DNA from 4 places in the Lysinibacillus sp. RC46 genome. Region 2 is predicted to be linked to each of the others. Evidence: riboswitches for the same ligand, from Rfam matches in the RefSeq annotation. Region 2 holds a riboswitch; each other region holds the start of a gene.
The links. Region 2 has a riboswitch for cobalamin ahead of ABH966_RS19455 ((2Fe-2S) ferredoxin domain-containing protein). Riboswitches for the same ligand answer to the same signal wherever they lie in the genome.
Positions count from the first base shown of each region.

Region 1: it holds a riboswitch for cobalamin, as region 2 does, so the genes downstream of both, ABH966_RS24510 (hypothetical protein) here and ABH966_RS19455 ((2Fe-2S) ferredoxin domain-containing protein) in region 2, are expected to answer to the same signal.
Region 3: it holds a riboswitch for cobalamin, as region 2 does, so the genes downstream of both, ABH966_RS12655 (hypothetical protein) here and ABH966_RS19455 ((2Fe-2S) ferredoxin domain-containing protein) in region 2, are expected to answer to the same signal.
Region 4: it holds a riboswitch for cobalamin, as region 2 does, so the genes downstream of both, ABH966_RS25250 (FecCD family ABC transporter permease) here and ABH966_RS19455 ((2Fe-2S) ferredoxin domain-containing protein) in region 2, are expected to answer to the same signal.

Region 1 covers NZ_JBGCCF010000042.1:37,306-42,067, forward strand. The annotation lists gene ABH966_RS24495 (adenosylcobinamide amidohydrolase) at 1-560, opposite strand, end outside; gene ABH966_RS24500 (FecCD family ABC transporter permease) at 557-1,558, opposite strand; gene ABH966_RS24505 (ABC transporter substrate-binding protein) at 1,555-2,520, opposite strand; gene ABH966_RS24510 (hypothetical protein) at 2,620-2,820, opposite strand; cobalamin riboswitch at 2,849-3,031, opposite strand; gene ABH966_RS24515 (acyl-CoA dehydrogenase family protein) at 3,108-4,762, opposite strand, start outside.
Region 2 covers NZ_JBGCCF010000024.1:27,498-32,259, forward strand. The annotation lists gene ABH966_RS19445 (sirohydrochlorin chelatase) at 1-699, opposite strand, end outside; gene cobJ (precorrin-3B C(17)-methyltransferase) at 714-2,384, opposite strand; gene ABH966_RS19455 ((2Fe-2S) ferredoxin domain-containing protein) at 2,389-2,760, opposite strand; cobalamin riboswitch at 2,899-3,081, opposite strand; cobalamin riboswitch at 3,311-3,495, shown strand; gene ABH966_RS19460 (energy-coupling factor ABC transporter permease) at 3,635-4,381, shown strand; gene ABH966_RS19465 (energy-coupling factor ABC transporter substrate-binding protein) at 4,383-4,655, shown strand; gene cbiQ (cobalt ECF transporter T component CbiQ) at 4,661-4,762, shown strand, end outside.
Region 3 covers NZ_JBGCCF010000012.1:41,146-45,907, reverse strand. The annotation lists gene ABH966_RS12665 (hypothetical protein) at 1-248, opposite strand, end outside; gene ABH966_RS12660 (amidase family protein) at 450-1,922, shown strand; cobalamin riboswitch at 2,017-2,231, shown strand; gene ABH966_RS12655 (hypothetical protein) at 2,308-3,186, shown strand; gene ABH966_RS12650 (hypothetical protein) at 3,268-3,393, shown strand; gene ABH966_RS12645 (YjcZ family sporulation protein) at 3,813-3,932, opposite strand; gene ABH966_RS12640 (hypothetical protein) at 4,039-4,482, shown strand; cobalamin riboswitch at 4,667-4,762, shown strand, end outside.
Region 4 covers NZ_JBGCCF010000047.1:7,623-12,384, forward strand. The annotation lists gene ABH966_RS25240 (ABC transporter substrate-binding protein) at 1-514, opposite strand, end outside; gene ABH966_RS25245 (ABC transporter ATP-binding protein) at 574-1,347, opposite strand; gene ABH966_RS25250 (FecCD family ABC transporter permease) at 1,348-2,406, opposite strand; cobalamin riboswitch at 2,527-2,711, opposite strand; partial or broken gene ABH966_RS25255 (topoisomerase C-terminal repeat-containing protein) at 3,127-3,507, opposite strand; gene ABH966_RS25260 (type IA DNA topoisomerase) at 3,525-4,762, opposite strand, start outside.

The DNA.
Region 1 (4,762 bases), on a different contig from region 2:
TCAATTGCTTCTTTTCGCACCATATCTAAAATTTGGCGTTGATGAGCAATATCTAGATGGTTCGTTGGTTCATCTAGCAGCAATATTTCCGCGGTTTGTGCAAGAGCTTGAGCTACAAATACCCTTTGCTGTTCACCGCCCGACAAAAATTCCAACGGTGTCTGTTCATAGCGTTTCACACCAGTTTGCATCATGGCATGTTGTACTGCTTGTTCATCGCGATCAGACCAGCTTGAAAAGAAGCCTGTTTGATGTGGATAACGCCCAAGTGATACTGCCTCCCGTACACTGTTTGAAAAGGCATTAGCGTGTAATTGTGGAAGCACCGCCATTTTTTTTGCTAATGCACGAGCATTGTAAGAGCTACTATTTTTGCCATCTACTAATATAGTGCCTGCAGTTGCTGGTAGTATGCCACTTATTACTTTTAACAGTGTGGATTTCCCGCTACCATTCGGCCCTAAAATCCCTAGTATTTTGCCTTTTTCAACGGAAAAACTTATATCCTGGACGATCGGTACGTCTTCATAGCCGCCGGAAAGATGTTCAACAACAATCATGCCCGTACCCCCTTGCTTCTACGTTGCTTATAAAAAATATAGGAAAAAACGGGCGCCCCAATAAATGCAGTAATGACACCAATCGGTAGCTCTCTTGGCATAATAATTGTTCGTGCTATTAAATCACAAATAATCAGCAAAGTTGCCCCATTTAAAAATGATAATGGCAATAAATGACGGTGATCAGAACCCCAAACCATTCTCGTCATATGAGGAACAACTAAACCAACAAAGCCAATCGTTCCAGAAACAGCTACCGCAGCTCCCGTCAACATGGATCCACCCACTAAAATAATATATTTACTGCGCTTAACATTGACACCTAAATGCTGCGCGCGTTCTTCACCATATAACAGAACATTTAACTCGCGTCTTTGTGTCCAAAGCATAATTGAGCCAATTATGACAAACGGAATAATCATCTGAACATATGGCCAACCACGCATCGATACTGAGCCTAGCAACCATCCGATTACTTGGCGTAGCTCTTCACCAGACAATGCAATCATTAATGAAATCAAAGAACCTAAAAATGAACTAAATATAACCCCTGTTAAAATAAGAGTTTCCATTTTTAGCGAGCGGTCTACTATTCTAGCAAAGCCCATAACAGCTACCATCGTTAATATGGCACCTATCATACTAAAGGTCGGCAATGTAAAATGGCCTACTACAGGTATTGATATACTAAAAAAAATTGTCATAACTGCGCCAACTGATGCACCAGAGGAAACACCTAATGTATAAGGATCAGCCAAAGGATTTTTTAATAAGCCCTGAAAAGCTGCCCCTGCAATTGCAAGTGACGCCCCTACAAGCCCTGCCAGCAGGACTCGGGGTAATCGAATTTTCCATAAAATATTGGCGGCTGTTTCATCAGCCGCCTTATTCCACAACACTTCTAGTGGAATATGAACTGAGCCTATCGCCACACCACACCAGATGCTAATGGTTAGAAGCGTAATTGCTGTTACATAGGCTACAATTGTTTTACTCATTTAAACGCCTCAGGGTAGACAGCTTTTGCTAGTTCCTCAAGACCATCTGCTAATCGAGGACCTTGACGACTTATCATATTTTCATCTACTTGTACTATGGCTTTATTTTTTACGGCAGAGATTGTCTCAAAGCCTGCACGTTGTGGAATTTTCGTTAAAATTTCAGGTACATAATTATATGCCACAACAATGACATCTGGATTTTTCGCGATAATTTTTTCAGCATCGATTTGATACCAGTCATTTACATCTGCTGCCACATTTTCAGCATGAATCATTTCTAGCATTTCATTCATAAATGTACCTTTACCAGCTGTATAAATCTGTGGCTCATCAGACGATTCTACAAAGACTTTCTTCGGCTCAACACCGTCAAGTTTTGTTTCAACTTCTTTAACTTTTGCCTTCATATTTGCAACAATTTTTTTAGCTTCTTCTAGTTTTCCTGTTGCACGACCAAGCTGTTCAATCGTTGTGTAAGTTTCATTAAAGTTTTTTGCATCCGCTACAACAAATACTTTCACACCTACCGCCTCAAGCTGTTCAATGGCTCCTTTTGAATAACTCATACCTGACGCATGCGTAAAAACGATATCTGGCGATAAAGCAATAATTTTTTCAATATTATAATCCATACCGCCAACCTTTTCTTTTTTAGTAACCTCTGGTGGATAATCGTCATTATCGGTCACGCCAACTATTTCATTATTTAAGCCAAGGCCAAATAATATTTCTGTGTTACTCGGAATGAGTGAGACAATTTTTTCAGGAGGTGCCTCTAGCGTAATATCCTTGCCAGTAGCATCCTTTATCGTCATTGGGAATGTTGCTTGATCTACTTTTGCAGTCTCTTGTTGCTCAGAAGATGACGGCTTTTCATTTGTCGCCTCTTTTGTATTACATGCAGCAAGTAAGCCCATAGCTAAAAATGCTGATAACCCTATTTTCCAAATTTTCTTCATGTGAATCCTCCTTAGTCTATTTGTGCGTATAGTTTTTATTGTTTTTCTGATTGATCGATACATTTTAGTTTTTGATCGCCTAACATTGTGGGGTTATCGTCAACATTGCGAACTTCCAGCCAACATTTTGAGTTTATCACCTAACATTGTGAATTTATCACCCAACTTTTTGAGTTTATCGCCTAACATTGTGAATTTATCGCCCATGTTTTCAAATTTATCGACATTCATCTTCCAAAACAAATACCCCTCATCATAAAATAATGAGGGGGTCAAATTTGCACAAAAATACATATACAAAATCCACCATCCTATCCTCGTAGGCTACAACGTGTTTTCTATAAAGGCAGGTCTCCTGGCTCGTGCTCCATACGCTTTTTCAAGCCTTCCCGAAATTTTCAGTGGCGCAGATTGAAAAAACTCACACATACAGTGGCGGGACCGCATCGGAATTACACCGATTTCCCTTTTCACTTTACTTAAGTAAAGAACCTTTATAATATTCAGTTGATTGTATTATACATGAAAATGAAAGAAGTCGCCTCCATTCGAGACGACTTCTAAACAAATCAATATACTAAAAGAAGTTAAACGATATCTGAAAAATACTGTACCGTTTTCATTGGTGCACCCATTTCTCGCAATGCCCATGTGTGCTCTAAATAAATATCTGCTAGCTTCTCATATTTGCCACCGAATCTTTGTGCCCATTCGACTGCTACCACACTTTCATATAAATGCGCCATTTTCTCTGCGACCTTTTTTGCTTCAAACGTTTTTGTTGCATCATCTAAACGGCTAAATGTTTGCAAAGTTGATTCTAGTTTTGCTAATTGATCCACGACAATTTCAACTAATGGACTGGCAACTAGTTTTTCTAGACGTTCTTCCATGACACGAACAAACATTTCGTGCGCATGAAACTTATCAACTAAACGAATGAGCTCTAAAGCTAAAATATTCGCAGTCCCTTCCCACACAGTAAGTACCTGTGCATCTCTTAATAACCGAGGTGTAACAAAATCTTCAATATAGCCGTTTCCGCCATGTAATTCAATGGCTTCACTAGCATAATGTACAGCTTGCTCTGCCGTTTCTTTTTTCATGATAGCAATATACAAGCGGTTTAAAATAATGTCTTCTTTATTCCCCTGCCCACTAGTTACTTTATCGTAAAGCTGAATAAGATCAAAAACCGTGGCAACTTCTACATGAAGCTTGGCAGCGAATTTCCCTAGTGTATCCTGAATCATAGGATATTGCGTTAAAGGTTTACCAAAGGCATGACGATTTGTCACATAATACTTCGCCTCTAAATATCCGCGGCGCATAATGCCGATAGAAGCAACCGCATTGCAAATTCTTGATAAATTAAGTGCCTCCAGCATATAATAAATTCCTTTATTCGGATCACCAACAACATATGCTAGCGCACCATCAAATTCCACCTCACCAGAAGGCACTGCTCTAACGCCAAGTTTATCCTTTAAACGCCGAATGCGGAGATTATTAACTGTGCCATCCTCATTTCGCCACGGAACTGCAAATAATGTTAAGCCCTTTGAGCCTACCTGAGCCCCTTTCATGCGCGCCAATACCATAGTTACTCCACACATTCCTGCGTTTGATGCAAAATATTTTTCCCCATATAAGCGATACTGATTGCCGTCCTGTCTTGCCTCCACAACATTCGCCCCAACATCAGAGCCACCTTGACGCTCCGTTAAAAATGTAGCCCCCTCATATAGCTCTGTATCTCCTGTTGCACAAACATGTGGTAAAAAGCGCTCCTTTACCTCATCACTCGCATAATGATCAAGGAGATAAGCCGTTGCCATTGTTAAAGTAACAGGACAGTAAAAGCCTGGCTCAGCATGTGATAGTATATAGCCTTGAGCAAAGCTATACACATAATTTCCCTTCCTACCTAATTGCGGAATATCCTTATGCACATAGCCAACTATGCCGGTATTGTACGTTTCTTCTATTGTTTTTTTATAGCCATCATTAACCCAAACCTCTGACACTTCTTCACCATAGGCATTATACCTTTGTAATCGAGGTTCACCCTCTCGATCCGTATGTTTGGCTCTCACATCAATATCTCCAGCACAAAGCTCACCAAAATCTGTTAACTCACGTTTTGCATAGTCCACAAACTCTTTATCTAGCATCATTTCTAAAACTTTATGAAGTGTATCATTATCGTTAAAAAAATTTGTTGTTTTCATTTCTTCCCGCT
Region 2 (4,762 bases):
ATGATAGCCAAAATAGTTAGCAATTTGAATATCACATTCAGGATATTTTTCGTTAAATTGCTTACACATACCATTCATTCGTTCCATTAGGATACCTGTGAATAAAAAGTACGGTAGCATAATGACTTTTTTAGCACCCAGCTTCACACAGCGCTCTATTCCTTCTTCAACACGCGGATCTGTGACGCCCATAAACGCGCTTTCTACATACTGAACCGGGAGTTTTTCCCATAACAAACGTGTAATTTTATAAAAATCACCATTTGCATATGGGTCACTACCGCCTCGTGCAATTAATAAAATGGCAGTATCCTTCTGTTCTTCTTCCGCATTAAAGCCGATTTCTGCTAAACGATCTTCTAAAATCGCAAATATTTCTTCATGGATACCGATTGTTTGACCATATGTGAACGTTATATTCGGATAATGCTCACGCGCATGTTCGATTTCTGCTGGAATATGCATTTTTGAATGTCCAGCATGAAGAAGGATAATCGGAATAACGTGTACCTCTGTAGCACCCTTCTTCACACAGTTCGTAATACCTTCTTCAATGTTCGGCGAAGCGAACTCTAAAAAACATGTTTCTACTAAAAAGCTATCATCAATACGAGGTGTCATTTGCTCGATAAACGTGCGTACCTCATCATTTCCTGCAGCTAAACGGCTCCCGTGGCCGACAAATAAAATTGCTTTCATCTTATTACTCCTCACTAGTCGCCGCATGGAGCGGGCTCTACTTTTATTTTTGAAGACATATCCTGATACGTAAAATGTAATATCTTTTTCACACGCTTGAAGTATTTAAACAAACGTTCATTTGGATGTGCATTTGCTTTATATTCTTCGATAATATCGGTAATAAGTGGGATGAGCTGTTCAGGCTCTAATCCCTCAACAACTGGCTGGGCCGCATGTGCTGTACGACCAACCGGCTTGGCACCAATAAAAACATCAAATTTACTTTTACGATAAACAATGCCAATATCATCAAATACTGCTCGATAACATGCCATACCGCAGCCGTTAAAGCCGATATTTAATGTTTTCGGTAACGACATACCACCAAGCTTTTCTTGAATTTCTTCCGCATATGGAATCGAATCGAACTTTTCTCCATAACAGAAGTCACAAGCCTTTAACGATAGCACGTCACCAATTGGTGCTAGTAAAAAGCCAACTTCACGAAGCTTTGCGGTAACCTCTTCAGGCTCGGACGTTGGAACTTTCAAATGAATTTGATGGTCTGGTGTATACTCCATCGTTCCTTCCTCACCAACTACCTCAGCCAACGTCATCATTTGTTGAGGACTAAAGAACTTATTGGCAACCCCAGGACTAACCGCTAATTCAAAAATAGATTCGATTTTTTGTTGAACACGCTTAGGTGTTACTTTCACCGCGCTTGTTCCCTTTACCATAGTAAGAGCAGCTGTCGCCATTTCAAGTGACGATTTTTTAGGCTTTTGTTGTGGTGTTATGGCTAAACTGGGCTTAATACGATTGGCATTAGGATCTGTCGCAAAATCATTACGTGCTGCTCCTGTTTCTTGATTCATCGCCCATGGTTCATTTTCTTCTTTAAGTCGTTGATGTGGTCGTAACGGTTGTTTTTCCTCACCAAGTGTATATTTACGCTGATAACCACGTGGCGTAATCATTTTATTGTCGTAGAAGAATGTTGTTGAATTCCCGATAATAACCGTTGTTAACATGCCGATATCATGTTCAAGCATTTCTGCTAAAGTAGTCATCGTTATTTCCTGACGGTCACGATACGCGCTTTTCACAAGTCCAACTGGTGTATCTGGCGAACGATATTCCAATAAAATTCGTTGTGCCTCTACAATTTGTCTCGTACGACGTCCACTTTTCGGGTTATAAAGAGCAATAACAAAATCCGCCATTGCTGCTGCTTCTACTCGTTTTGCAATTAAATTCCAAGGTGTTAAGTGGTCACTTAAACTAATGGTACAGGCGTCATGCATAATGGGAGCACCTAGTAAACTGGCACATGAATTAATAGCTGAAATACCTGGAACAATTTCTACCTCGATACCAGTTGCTTCTGTCCAGCCTAGCTCGATTAATACCTCATACACTAATCCTGCCATTCCATAAACCCCGGCATCCCCACTGGAAATGACCGATACGATACTTCCAGCCTCTGCTTGACGCACCGCTTCTTGCGCACGTGAAACTTCCTCTGTCATACCAGTACTAATAATCGACTTTGCACTAACTAAATCCTGAATCAGTTCAACATAAGTTTTATAGCCTATAATCATATGACTTTGTTGTAGTGCCTCCACAGCACGAGTCGTAATATGTTTAAAGTCTCCAGGGCCAAAGCCAACTACGAAAATCTTACCTTTTTGAGCCATTTTGTTACCCCTCTTTCACCTTTTCAATGCCTTTAATGGCTGTTGTTTGTGCTGTACGCTGCAACGAACCTTCACGCAATGTAAAAACATGCTCATTATGTAACGCTTCATGATTTAAATCTTGTACAAGTACTCTCGCATGCTCCTTCGTTGGCACTCGGTACCAATTGCCCTGAGGATATGCAATGACAACACAAGCATCCTTACACCTGCCATTACAGCGGGTCCTTGTTGTATGTATCTCCTTATCAAGCTCCAGTAACTGTATTTCATCACGAATTGCCTGTGTAATGTCCTCAGCATCTTTTTTCATACAACTACTACCATTGCAAATAAAAAGATGTGTTTTCATCCCCTCTAAATTCCAAGTTGTCATAGTCGTTCTCCCCTCATATGCTTTTAGGAAAAAGAAAAACCTTTACTCTAGACGAAGAGTAAAGGTTTAGTAGAAGCCAAATAAAAACGAATATATACTGGTACTCGCTTTCGCTTCAACTTCTCCCTCCGAAAAGTTTGCTTGCATCATCACATAAGCAGGTTTCCTGACTTAAGCTTCCTTTTACTTTCGCGCCTTCCTAAGTTTTCACTAGTGGCATCCGCGATTTCATCAGCTATTACAGTAGCGGGGGCTGTATCGGACTTTCACCGATTTCCCTATTATCTTGAATATTCAAGCACTTATGGATGTTTTATATGAATTATATGGTTTTTTTGTAATTGAAAACTGTTTCTATCATAGCTTATTTTTTTAAAATTTCAATATTTCTTTCTTAATTTGTGACAATTTTTTTAAAATTCCATAGAAAAATGCGACATCCATTTTCTATTTATCTAAATTTTCGACATAGACACCCAATTTAAAATTTTTTCACAAAAGGGATAGCATATATATGGAAATTCGTGTTACACTTTGTCGTGAAATCTCACAACTTCATCTTTTTTTCGGTGTGAAATGTTCAGCATTTCGCTTAAAAGGGAAGCCGGTTTAAGTCCGGCGCGGTCCCGCCACTGTATTAGGGAGTTTTATAGATAATGTCACTGTCCAAAGGATGGGAAGGCCTATAAAACGTTGAACTAAAGCCAGGAGACCTGCCGAAAAATATGTGATCGTTTCAACCTACGAGGATGGGTGTGCGGCTTAGCAGATTAGAATTTTATTTGCTTTTTTAGCTATGCACTTTTCCACTATCGGAGAAGTGCTTTTTTTCGCATACTTTTTCTAAAAATTTTAATGTAAGGAGGAGAGATTTTTGAAATTTTCAGGTTGGAAGCTTAGTTATTTTTTATTGGCATTTTTATTCGTACCAAATCGTGCATTTGCGATGCATATAATGGAGGGCTTTTTGCCAATCGAATGGGCGATTTTTTGGTGGGTCATTTCGATTCCATTTATTATTTTAGGATTACGTTCTATTCGTAAAACCATTGATGAAAATCCTGAAACAAAAATGATATTAGGGCTTTCGGGTGCCTTTGCCTTTGTACTTTCTGCCTTAAAAATCCCTTCTGTAACAGGAAGTTGCTCGCATCCTACAGGTGTTGGACTTGGAACAGTTCTTTTTGGACCATTAGCGATGAGTGTTATCGGGACAATCGTATTATTATTCCAATCTTTACTGTTAGCGCATGGTGGGCTTACAACATTAGGGGCAAACACTTTTTCTATGGCAATTATGGGTCCTATTATCGCCTACTATGTATTTAAGGGCTCACAAAAATTGGGACTATCCTTTTCCATTGCTGTCTTTTTAGCAGCAATGCTTGGTGACTTAGGTACATATATTGTCACTTCTGTCCAATTAGCTCTTGCCTTCCCTTCTGAGGTCGGAGGCTTTATGGCTTCATTCACTAAATTTGCTGGTATTTTTGCGTTAACACAAATTCCTCTTGCTGTTAGTGAAGGAATTTTAACAGTGATCGTTATGAACTTTCTGAAAAAATACAATGTGAGTGAACTAAAAGCTCTACGTGTGTTCTCTGCAAAGGAGGCTCACTAAAATGAAAAAAAACTTACTGCTCATCGCCATTGTTGTGTTGTTAGCAATCGTTCCCCTGTTTATTCAAAAAGGTGCTGAATTCGAAGGGGCTGATGGCGAAGCGGAAGCAGCAATTAGTGAAATAGATGCTAGCTACGAGCCATGGTTTGAAAGCTTATGGGAACCACCAAGTGGTGAAATTGAAAGCTTATTATTCGCACTACAAGCTGCTATCGGTGCTGGTTTCATCGGGTATTTCATCGGCTTAATGCGCGGCAAACATAAAGAAGGTTAAACGCTATGTTACTCATTGATAAGTATGCTTATTTGAATAAACTAGCGTCTGTTCATCCGCTAGAAAAAATGACGTTATCCCTTGGACTGCTTTTATTGTCGCTTATC
Region 3 (4,762 bases), on a different contig from region 2:
GGTTCTATTTCAAAGTTTTCATGATATTCTTCGTTCACTTTCTCTACAAGAGAAATATATTCCTCGTAATACTTTTCTTTTTGTTCCTGCGTTAAATTTAAAGGAGTTGGAGCTACGATTTTTTCTTTTTCTACTGTTTGTTCATCGGTCGATGGTTTGGATGATTTTACATTTTCTGTTTTTTCATTTACACACCCTGTTAAAAAGAAAATTCCCAGTAAAGCTCCTGCAAATATATATTTTTTCAATATCTTCACCTCACAAAAACGAATTAAATAACAGAATAATTAGTTATTTATTTAAACTATAACACATTTACAAATATTGGGGCAGAAAATATATGAAGTAACGAGCCTGAGGGAATGAACTTTGAAATTTCAATAGTTAAAAAAACAATTTAAGCACAAGTTTCCCTTTTTGGTATAATATTGAAAGAGGGGGATTTGAAAATGGGTATAAATTTTAATAGTTTTCTTAAAGAAGAATTGTCAGTAATCGATATTCAAACAGCTATGGTACAAGGTGATATAACATCAAAAGAATTAACTATGTATTATTTGCACAGAATTGCTAAGTATGATCAAGGCGGACAGAAAATTAATTCTATGCTTGAAATTAATCCTGAAGCGATATTTATTGCTGAAGCATTAGATGAGGAAAGACTAACAAAAGGGGCTAGAGGGCCTTTACACGGAATTCCGGTAGTTTTAAAAGATAATATCGAAACGAAAGATTTTATGCACACTAGTGCAGGCGTAATAGCATTGGAAAATTATTTAGCTAAGCAGGATGCATTTCTAGTAAAAAAGCTTCGTGAAGCAGGGGCTGTTATTTTAGGGAAAGCAAATATGACTGAATTAGCAAACGCTATGTCGAGTACGATGTGGGCGGGTTATAGTTCTCGAGGTGGCCAAACACTAAATCCTTATGGCGATCCAGAACTTTATGTGGGAGGATCTAGCTCAGGGTCAGCGGTAGCAGTTGCATCGAACTTTTCAGTTTTATCAATTGGAACTGAGACAGACGCCTCGATTTTAAGTCCAGCTATTACAAATTCAGTAGTTGGCATAAAACCGACTGTTGGGCTCATTAGTCGACAGGGCATTATTCCGTTTACATACTCTCAAGACACAGCAGGGCCAATGGCTAGAACAGTAACAGATGCAGCTATTTTATTGGGCGTGTTAACAGGAGTAGATCAAGACGACGTCGCTACATATAAAAGTGAAAGAAGGTTATATAAGGATTACACCCCTTTTTTAGAGGCCACAGGATTAAATGGCGCTAGAATTGGTGTTTATAATAATGCCTCAAAAGCTTATTATGACTCAGAGGAATATGATGAAACACTTTTTAATAATGCAATTCAGGTTTTAAGAGATCAAGGAGCCGATATTATTGAAGGCATCGAAATCCCTTCTTTTCATAGAGACTGGAAATGGGGAGTACCACAATACGAATTAAAGCATAGTTTAAATAATTTCCTTGTAAATCTACCTTCCCACATGCCTGTGCATTCTATCTCTGAGTTAATTCAATTTAATAAACGTTCAAAAGGAAAGTCGTTAAAATATGGTCAGGATAAATTGGAATTGAGAGAGAAACTATCGAACACATTAAGAGACTCTGACTATTTAAATGCAAAACTAGAGGATTTGTATTTTTCTCAAGAACAAGGAATCGATTATACATTAAAAAAATATGAATTGGATGCGATTATCTTTCCATCATATATAGGTTCGACAATTAGTGCAAAAGCTGGTTATCCGTCTATTGCCGTCCCAGCAGGGTATATGAAAACTGGGAGACCGTTTGGCATAACATTCGCAGGAACTGCATTTAGTGAAGATGTTCTAATAAAACTTGCATTTTCATTCGAACAAGCAACTAAACTACGAAAATCACCGAAGTTGAGTGAGTAGTTTTAAAATATCTAATTGCCTCAATTGACTTTAAAAATACTGTACTTTACTATTAACGGAAAGAAATCTAGTATTTTCCAGTTTCTTGACAACTGAATAGCGTAGAGTAATAGGTGTAAATTGCGTGCAATTTACTGAAAAGGGAAGTCGGTGCAAATCCGACACTGTCCCGCACCTGTAAATTCATAAAGTATAAAAAACGTTTCATTCTTTTAATAAACTCGATCAACAACGTTTCAATTCGTTTGTTGGTCGTTCTTTTTTTGCGTTGAAAGTGAGTGACCCAAAAGCCAGTGATTCTGAATGGCCTTGGCATGTTATAGAAGAAGTTCAAGTAGAGTTATTCAAACAATAACCAAAAAATTCAAGTTGGGGGAAATACATAATGATAATTAAACCGACAAAAAAAGTCTTACTGTCATGGATGAAAAGTTATGTCCCTGAAAGAGATTTATTTTTTCTATCAGAAGAACATCTTAATGAAATTGACTTTACAGATGTATTGTTAATGCCCATAGATGAGTTTTATACTCACAGCACATATCAGCATTTAAATTATGTTAATAGTTATGAATACTGGAATATAAAGAACGCACAATATGTAATTATTGCTGAAAAAGAATGGATTGAGAGCAAATCGAAAGAGGACCAACAATTGATTTTAAGTTTTCAAGTGCAATGTGAAAGAGGGCTTGTACTCCCCGTTAAATTTATAAAGGAGATAGAAAAAGTACCTTCGAGTTATGTACAGAATGGGCACGTTATCATACAGCGTTCAATGTGGGAAGGTCTTGACGAATCATTTAAAGAACAGTTACTTACAACAATGGTTTATGAATGGTGGGATAAGGGAGAATGTGAGGAACCTCCAAAATCATTACCTAGTTTTCTACAGCAATTTGCTAATACTTTTGGGCATCGTCAAGGTGCAAATTGTTTAGCAGCGGTTTTGTTTGCAATTTCAAAAGGGAAACAAAAGTGGTTTATTTATGAATGGATATATCAAAAAACATTTCTTGAAAAATTAAGTCAGTATAACTATGAAGAGGTCCTAGGTGAAGGGATACAACAAGGCGACATTGTGATTTGGAAGGATGAAAATGGTATTATTCAACATGCAGCTTATCATATTGGTGAAGAACTATATTTTAATAAGCATGGACAAACGATGTTTAATCCTTGGAAGATACTTTCGAAAAAGCAACTATATAAAGAGTGGGAGCACCTAACACCTGTGAAAATGAGAAAGAGGATAACGAAATAATAAAAGAGTATCTACAATCCGAGTTAAAAACTAATAAGAACTGGAATATATTATGTTATTCAGACTTTACAGCAGATGCAAATGTTTGAAGAGACACATGGAAAGTTAGGTAATAAGCGAGGAAATACAGAAAAAAATCACGATAATCTAGTTATTGCAGGAGCATTATCCGTACAGGGAATGAAGGCGAATAAGTGGTATGCATAGCAAAATCCTATTACTGATTAGTTAAGTGTAATGTATTACAATTATTGGTATATGGGAGGTGACTAGATGGAACATATATTAGTCTATAATAGTAAAGAATATTAATTACAATATGAAACAATTCAATAAATCATTCAAACAAGGAATATATTTGTAGACGGAAAATCGTTAAATATTACATCAGTGACTGTAGATTTAGATGGTAAGGTATATATTCGCATATAATTATAAATACATAAAGGTCACATCTAACAAGGTGTGGCTTTTTATTATGCCTTAGGCGGTTGAGTATGAAATTGAAAGAGGAGAATTTAAAAGGATCACCCGGAGGATAGTGACCCTTAGTAAAGATTTGGAGGTGTAAGGTTAAATTAGTATTACCTTACAATAGTTATGAGCATTTTAGGAGATATAGGGTATTAATAACCTCTATTCATGAAAGTAGCGCCGACAATAATTAGAAGAATGAACAGAACAACGACAAAAGCGAATGGGTTTCGTTCGCGACGCTCTTCGCGAAATTCTCCGCAGTATTCCATACAATATCCCTCCTTTCTATAATCTATAATCTATAATATGTATAGTTTTCAAAAGGGATTGCGGTATTTATCTTAGGATGCGTTAGAAAAATGTTTAAAAATAAATATGTTAAAAATAGGTATACACTATCAAGAAAAAATAATAGATGTTGATCCTGGCAAGCAGTATGCTACTGAATATGTCGAACCAAGTGAAGATGAGAAATTTATTGATAGGTATTTGCTTGACTTAACAGGTAAAGAAGTTCAATATGATTTAGCAAATAATTTAGATAAAGATTTCTACTTAAATGGAACTGCTAAGTTATGTAGTTATTATAATTACGGATACACTAATGAAAAGGATTTCTTTTGCGGAGAATTAACACCTATTGACGGAGGATATTCAGATTCGTGGTATTTATATTTCAGTAGAGATACATTTAAAGACGTATATCAAGAATTATTAAAAGGTGATGTTAATATGAGAATTTCAGCAATTATACCGTCTAAATCATATAAACGTGGTCAAGGTAATATGGCTGGTGTTCGGAGAATGGAAACATACTGACTATAGAGGGGATAATCTCCCTCTTTTTTTATTTGCAAAAATATGAAGAAAAAAGAAAAATTTACTTTTAAACTAACATTAATTGACTTTCAATCCACACACCTTTACAATTAATTTTAATAATTCAACAGGAATGTGGAGTATTTTAATAATCTAATAGGAATACTAGATTCCTTTGACAACTGAATAGCGTGGATTAATAGGTGTAAATTGCGTGCAATTTACTTAAAAGGGAAGTCGGTGCAAATCCGACACTGTCCCGCAACTGTAAATGTGAGCG
Region 4 (4,762 bases), on a different contig from region 2:
CGCCGAAAATATCCTCTAACTTAGGATTTTTAATGCTTGAAGATGTATGTAAATAAGTGTGGATGCCAAGTGCTTCTAGTTCTTCTGGTGTTCCAACACCCTTCTCACTAAACCCGCTTTTCCAGCCTGCATATAAAAAATCTGCTCCTGCATCAATCACTTGTTCCTTTGTTGGGTATTGCTCAGCTAGTACCGGAACTTTATCATAAGCTGCCTGTAACGGTGGATAAATTGCATCATCTAAATATGCTGTTCCGACCATTGAATCCTCTAAGCCTAACGCTAGCATAATCTCTGTCACATGCTGATTTAAGCTAATTGCTTTTTTAGGTGCTTGCGAATAGACTTGTGTCGTATCGTTATTGTCAATCGTTACTTCCGTTGCTCCTGCTTTTGCTGGTTCTACTTGTTCACTTTGCGATGCTGAATCCTGTTTTTCCTCGTTACCACAAGCCGCTAAAATACTTAGCATTGCGATTGCAAGAACAAGCCATACGCTTTTTAATGTCTTCATGTCTACTTCTCCTTTTTTCTAAAAAATATATTGAAAGAAATCTAAGTCTCTTAAACTAACTATAAAAATTGCTCAGATATATAATAAATATGCGGCTTTTTCGTGACAGGATGTACATTAACTTCTGCATGTACACCAAACACCTTTTGTAGCAATGAGGGTGTTAATACATCAAACGGAGTTCCATACGCCGCAATTTCTCCGTCCTTTAAAACATAAATTTTATCGCAATAAGTTGCTGCAATATTTAAATCATGCAAGGCTACAATGACCGTAATCGGCAAGCTCTGTATTAAATCCATAAGCTGGAGTTGATGCTGAATATCTAAATGATTCGTTGGCTCATCTAATGCCATAACCTTAGCCTGTTGCGCCAAAGCCCTTGCAACAACGACTCGTTTTTTCTCACCACCAGATAATGAACTAAAAGTACGTTCACTTAAATGCAGTACGCCTGCTTGCTGCATCGATTCCTCGACAATAGCTAGATCTTCTTTTGTATCCACTTCCATAAGCCTTTTATGCGGTGTACGTCCCATTGCAACAAGATCCTTAACAGTAAACTCAAAAAGCACTGGTGTTTCCTGCCCTACGACGGCTAGTTGCTTTGCTATCTCCTTTGAAGATTGCTTGTAAATATTTTCATTAAATAAAAATACTTCTCCCTCTTGAGGTTGTAGCATACGATACATATTTTTTAATAGGGTCGATTTCCCACTGCCATTAGGTCCAATTATGCCCACAAACTCGCGTTCTTGAATATGTACAGAAACATTGTTTAATATTTTCACCTGCTGCACGGCAAAAGTAAGGTTCTTTGCTACGTATACCATCTAATTTTCCTCCCCGAAAGAATACATTTGCTTACGCAACATCCATATAAAAAATGGGCATCCGCATAAAGCAGTAATAATTCCAATCGGCATTTCCTCAGGTGCAATCACAATACGCGCAGCTGCATCAGCCCATATTAAAAATATCGCACCAATTAATGCACTGACTGGCAGTACAAACTTATAATTTGAGCCGACAATCATGCGTACGATATGTGGAATAATCAGTCCTATAAAGCCAATTGCACCACTTACAGCAACAAGGACACCTGTTAATAGGGAAATTAATAGAATTAGTAGCAATCGAAATTTCTCTAAATTAATCCCCAGCGTAACAGCAGATTCTTCGCCTAGTAAAAGTAAATTCAAATGACGTGCATGAAGACGTAAAATTACGTAGACGACCGTTAAAACAACGAACGGAATCATTAAATTTACCCATTTCGCTCCAGCCAGACTTCCCATCATCCAATACATCACTGCCTTTATACCGCCCTCTTCTTTCGCCATCATCAGCATAAAATTCGTCATTGCTGACAAAACTAGTGACACGGCAATTCCGGCTAATAATAATCGAATAACTGAAATTCGCCCCTCAACTCGTGCTAAGAAAAACACGATTAGTACTGCAATCGTCGCACCTATAAAAGCCGCAAGTGATAGCGCATACATACCTAAAAATGAAAAAGCGCCCAGTAAAATAACAGACGTCGCCCCGACAGATGCACCGGAAGATACACCTAAAATATAGGGGTCTGCGATTGAGTTGCGAACTAAAGCTTGAATAGCAGCTCCCGAAATTGCAAGACCCGCTCCGACTATTATGGCAAGTACTACGCGGGGAGTACGAATTTGCCAGATGATGATTTCCTGCGAACGACTCCAATCTTCTGTAATGCCAAGTGGATTGAACGGGATATGCGATAAAATAATGCGCCATACAATACTAGGTGTTATAGACACAGAGCCTACCATTATCGCTAACGTCAAGGATATTAGAACGACACCAGTCAACACTAATAAGAGTAGGTTGATTTTTCTAGTTGTTGGATTCTTCAAAACGCTCTCCTCTCTTAAAGCAAAGGGCATAAAAAAATCCCCTTGTCTACAAGAGGATGTCATAGTTAAATAAAGGGCGTCTCTTCCCAGTCACTACAACCATCCTCGTGGTTCTATGTAAGTTTGTTGCTTTTATTGGCAGGTCTCCTGGCTTAGGTTCATCATCTATACGCCTTCCCATAGCTCGCTACAGTGACATATTGTATAGACTCTCCATTACAGTTGCGGGACAGCATCGGATTTGCACCGATTTCCCTTTTAAGCAAACGAACAATGTCATTCGCACCAACAAAAATTATTAAGTTATAAGAGGAACAATATCAGAATATTTTCCAGATAGCAATTACATTATATATTACATTAAAGTAAAAATAGTAATAAACGAGAGATTAATAGCCAGAAAATAGAACTGTTAAACATTAATTACTATTGGAAAAATAAAATAAATTTAGACAATAATTTATCTTACCTTACTATACAAATTCCTCATAGTACGCTATTAGTCTCGATATTCAATATCAGTGAGGGCAACACTCTACATGATCTACTAACAAATCTTTCATTCTATTTTGGTTATCTATTTTTATAAATGGAAATTATAAAAATACAAAGGATTTTCTTTTCTACTTGGAAGTCATTAGGTTGAGATAACCTTCATTTCATAAAATAATTGTTTAGGGTAGTGAGAATTAATTCAACAAGATTCATAAATGCTTAATTTTAATCCTTTTTTTCAAATTCCATCTTCCAACTAAAATATTCGTTGTCAGTATTTTTTTCATATTTTAATTGAGCATCGAATTTAGAACCTTTTTTACTTGTTAAGCCTTTTACCAATACCGTTCCATCGGCTAGCAATTTCTTCACCATTGTTTTGGTAGGCTTCTTCTTCTTCGCGGCTAAAAATTCATCGTTTTTCCAGATGACAAATTTACAGCCCTTTTCCCAGTTACTGCAGCCGAAGCCTTTTTGTCCTTCGATCACGCTATGACCACATAATGGGCATTTCCCTACTACTTCAAATTTCTTCTTCGCTCGTGTTACTTTGCTGAGTGTCACATCTTCACTATTTTTAATCGTCTGAACGGCATTGACGGTGAAAAAAATCTCATCCGCAATTACTTTTCATTAAACTCAAATTCAATTTTTCCTTCTACCAAACGAAGTGACGCATTAAATTGTTTACCATTCTTTGACTTAAACCCTTTAACCACAGCTGTTTTACCAATCTTACATAAATCATTAATGTTCTTTTCAGTTAGTTTTTTTCCTAGTAACCTTTCTGGGAACGTTTGCTTACAACCATTTTTATAATTCGAACAACCGTAAAAACTTTTACGCAAACCTATTTTTCCTACTTTGCATGTCGAACATGGCACAATATCTTTCACAGCAGCTGGTTTAAACTGCTCAGCTTCAATTGAAAGTGACTCTAATTGTTTAGGTACCTCCGCTATTAATTGAGTAATAAACTTGCCTATGCTTTCAATAAAATGTTTTGCAGAGCCTTCTCCACGACCAATTTTATTTAAGTAAATTTCCCATTTTGCAGTCATAGATGGACTTGAAAGTAATGTCCCTTCGATAGCCCGACATAAAAGCTCCCCTTTCGGCAAAACGCTCACTATGTTTTTTCGTACTTCAATAAATCCATGCTTTTTAATGGTCTCTATAATGCCACTTCGAGTTGCTTCTGTACCAATACCTTCAATCGATTTCAGCACCTCGATTTCTTCTTCATCCTCAACTGATTTACCACATGTTTTCATCATCGTAATGAGTTGCCCTTCTGTATAAGGCTTAGGAGGCGTAGTTGTGCCTTCTAGAATAGAAACCTTACTTTGTACCATTTCATCTTGGAAAACAACAGGTAACGATTCCTCACGCTCTTGCATCCCTTTTTCACTTAAAAACAATTCTTTCCAACCTTTTACAAGTTCTGTTTTCCCTACCGTTTTAAACTCTAAATTTTTGACATTCGTTATAATCGTTTTTTCATCGTATTCATAATCTTGGTGAAACATGGCGAGTGTCGTATTGACTATTTCGAAATAAATATTTCTTTCATCAGCATTCATTGATTGTAACGCTTTTTCTGTTGGCACTTTTTTCGTTGGAATAATAGCATAGTGCTCCCCAACGTTGGCACTGTCGACATAGCGTTTGTTATTCCCGCGATTAATCGCATTAAATGGCTTTCCAACGAGCTGCTGATATTTTGCCAATGATTCATTTAAATAGGCAAACTCATTATGTGTAATGAGGTGTGAATCGGTACGTGGGTAAGAAACGAGCTTTTTCTCATAAAGTGATTGCGTAAGTTTCAACACATGCGACGGGCTGTATTTCCAACGTT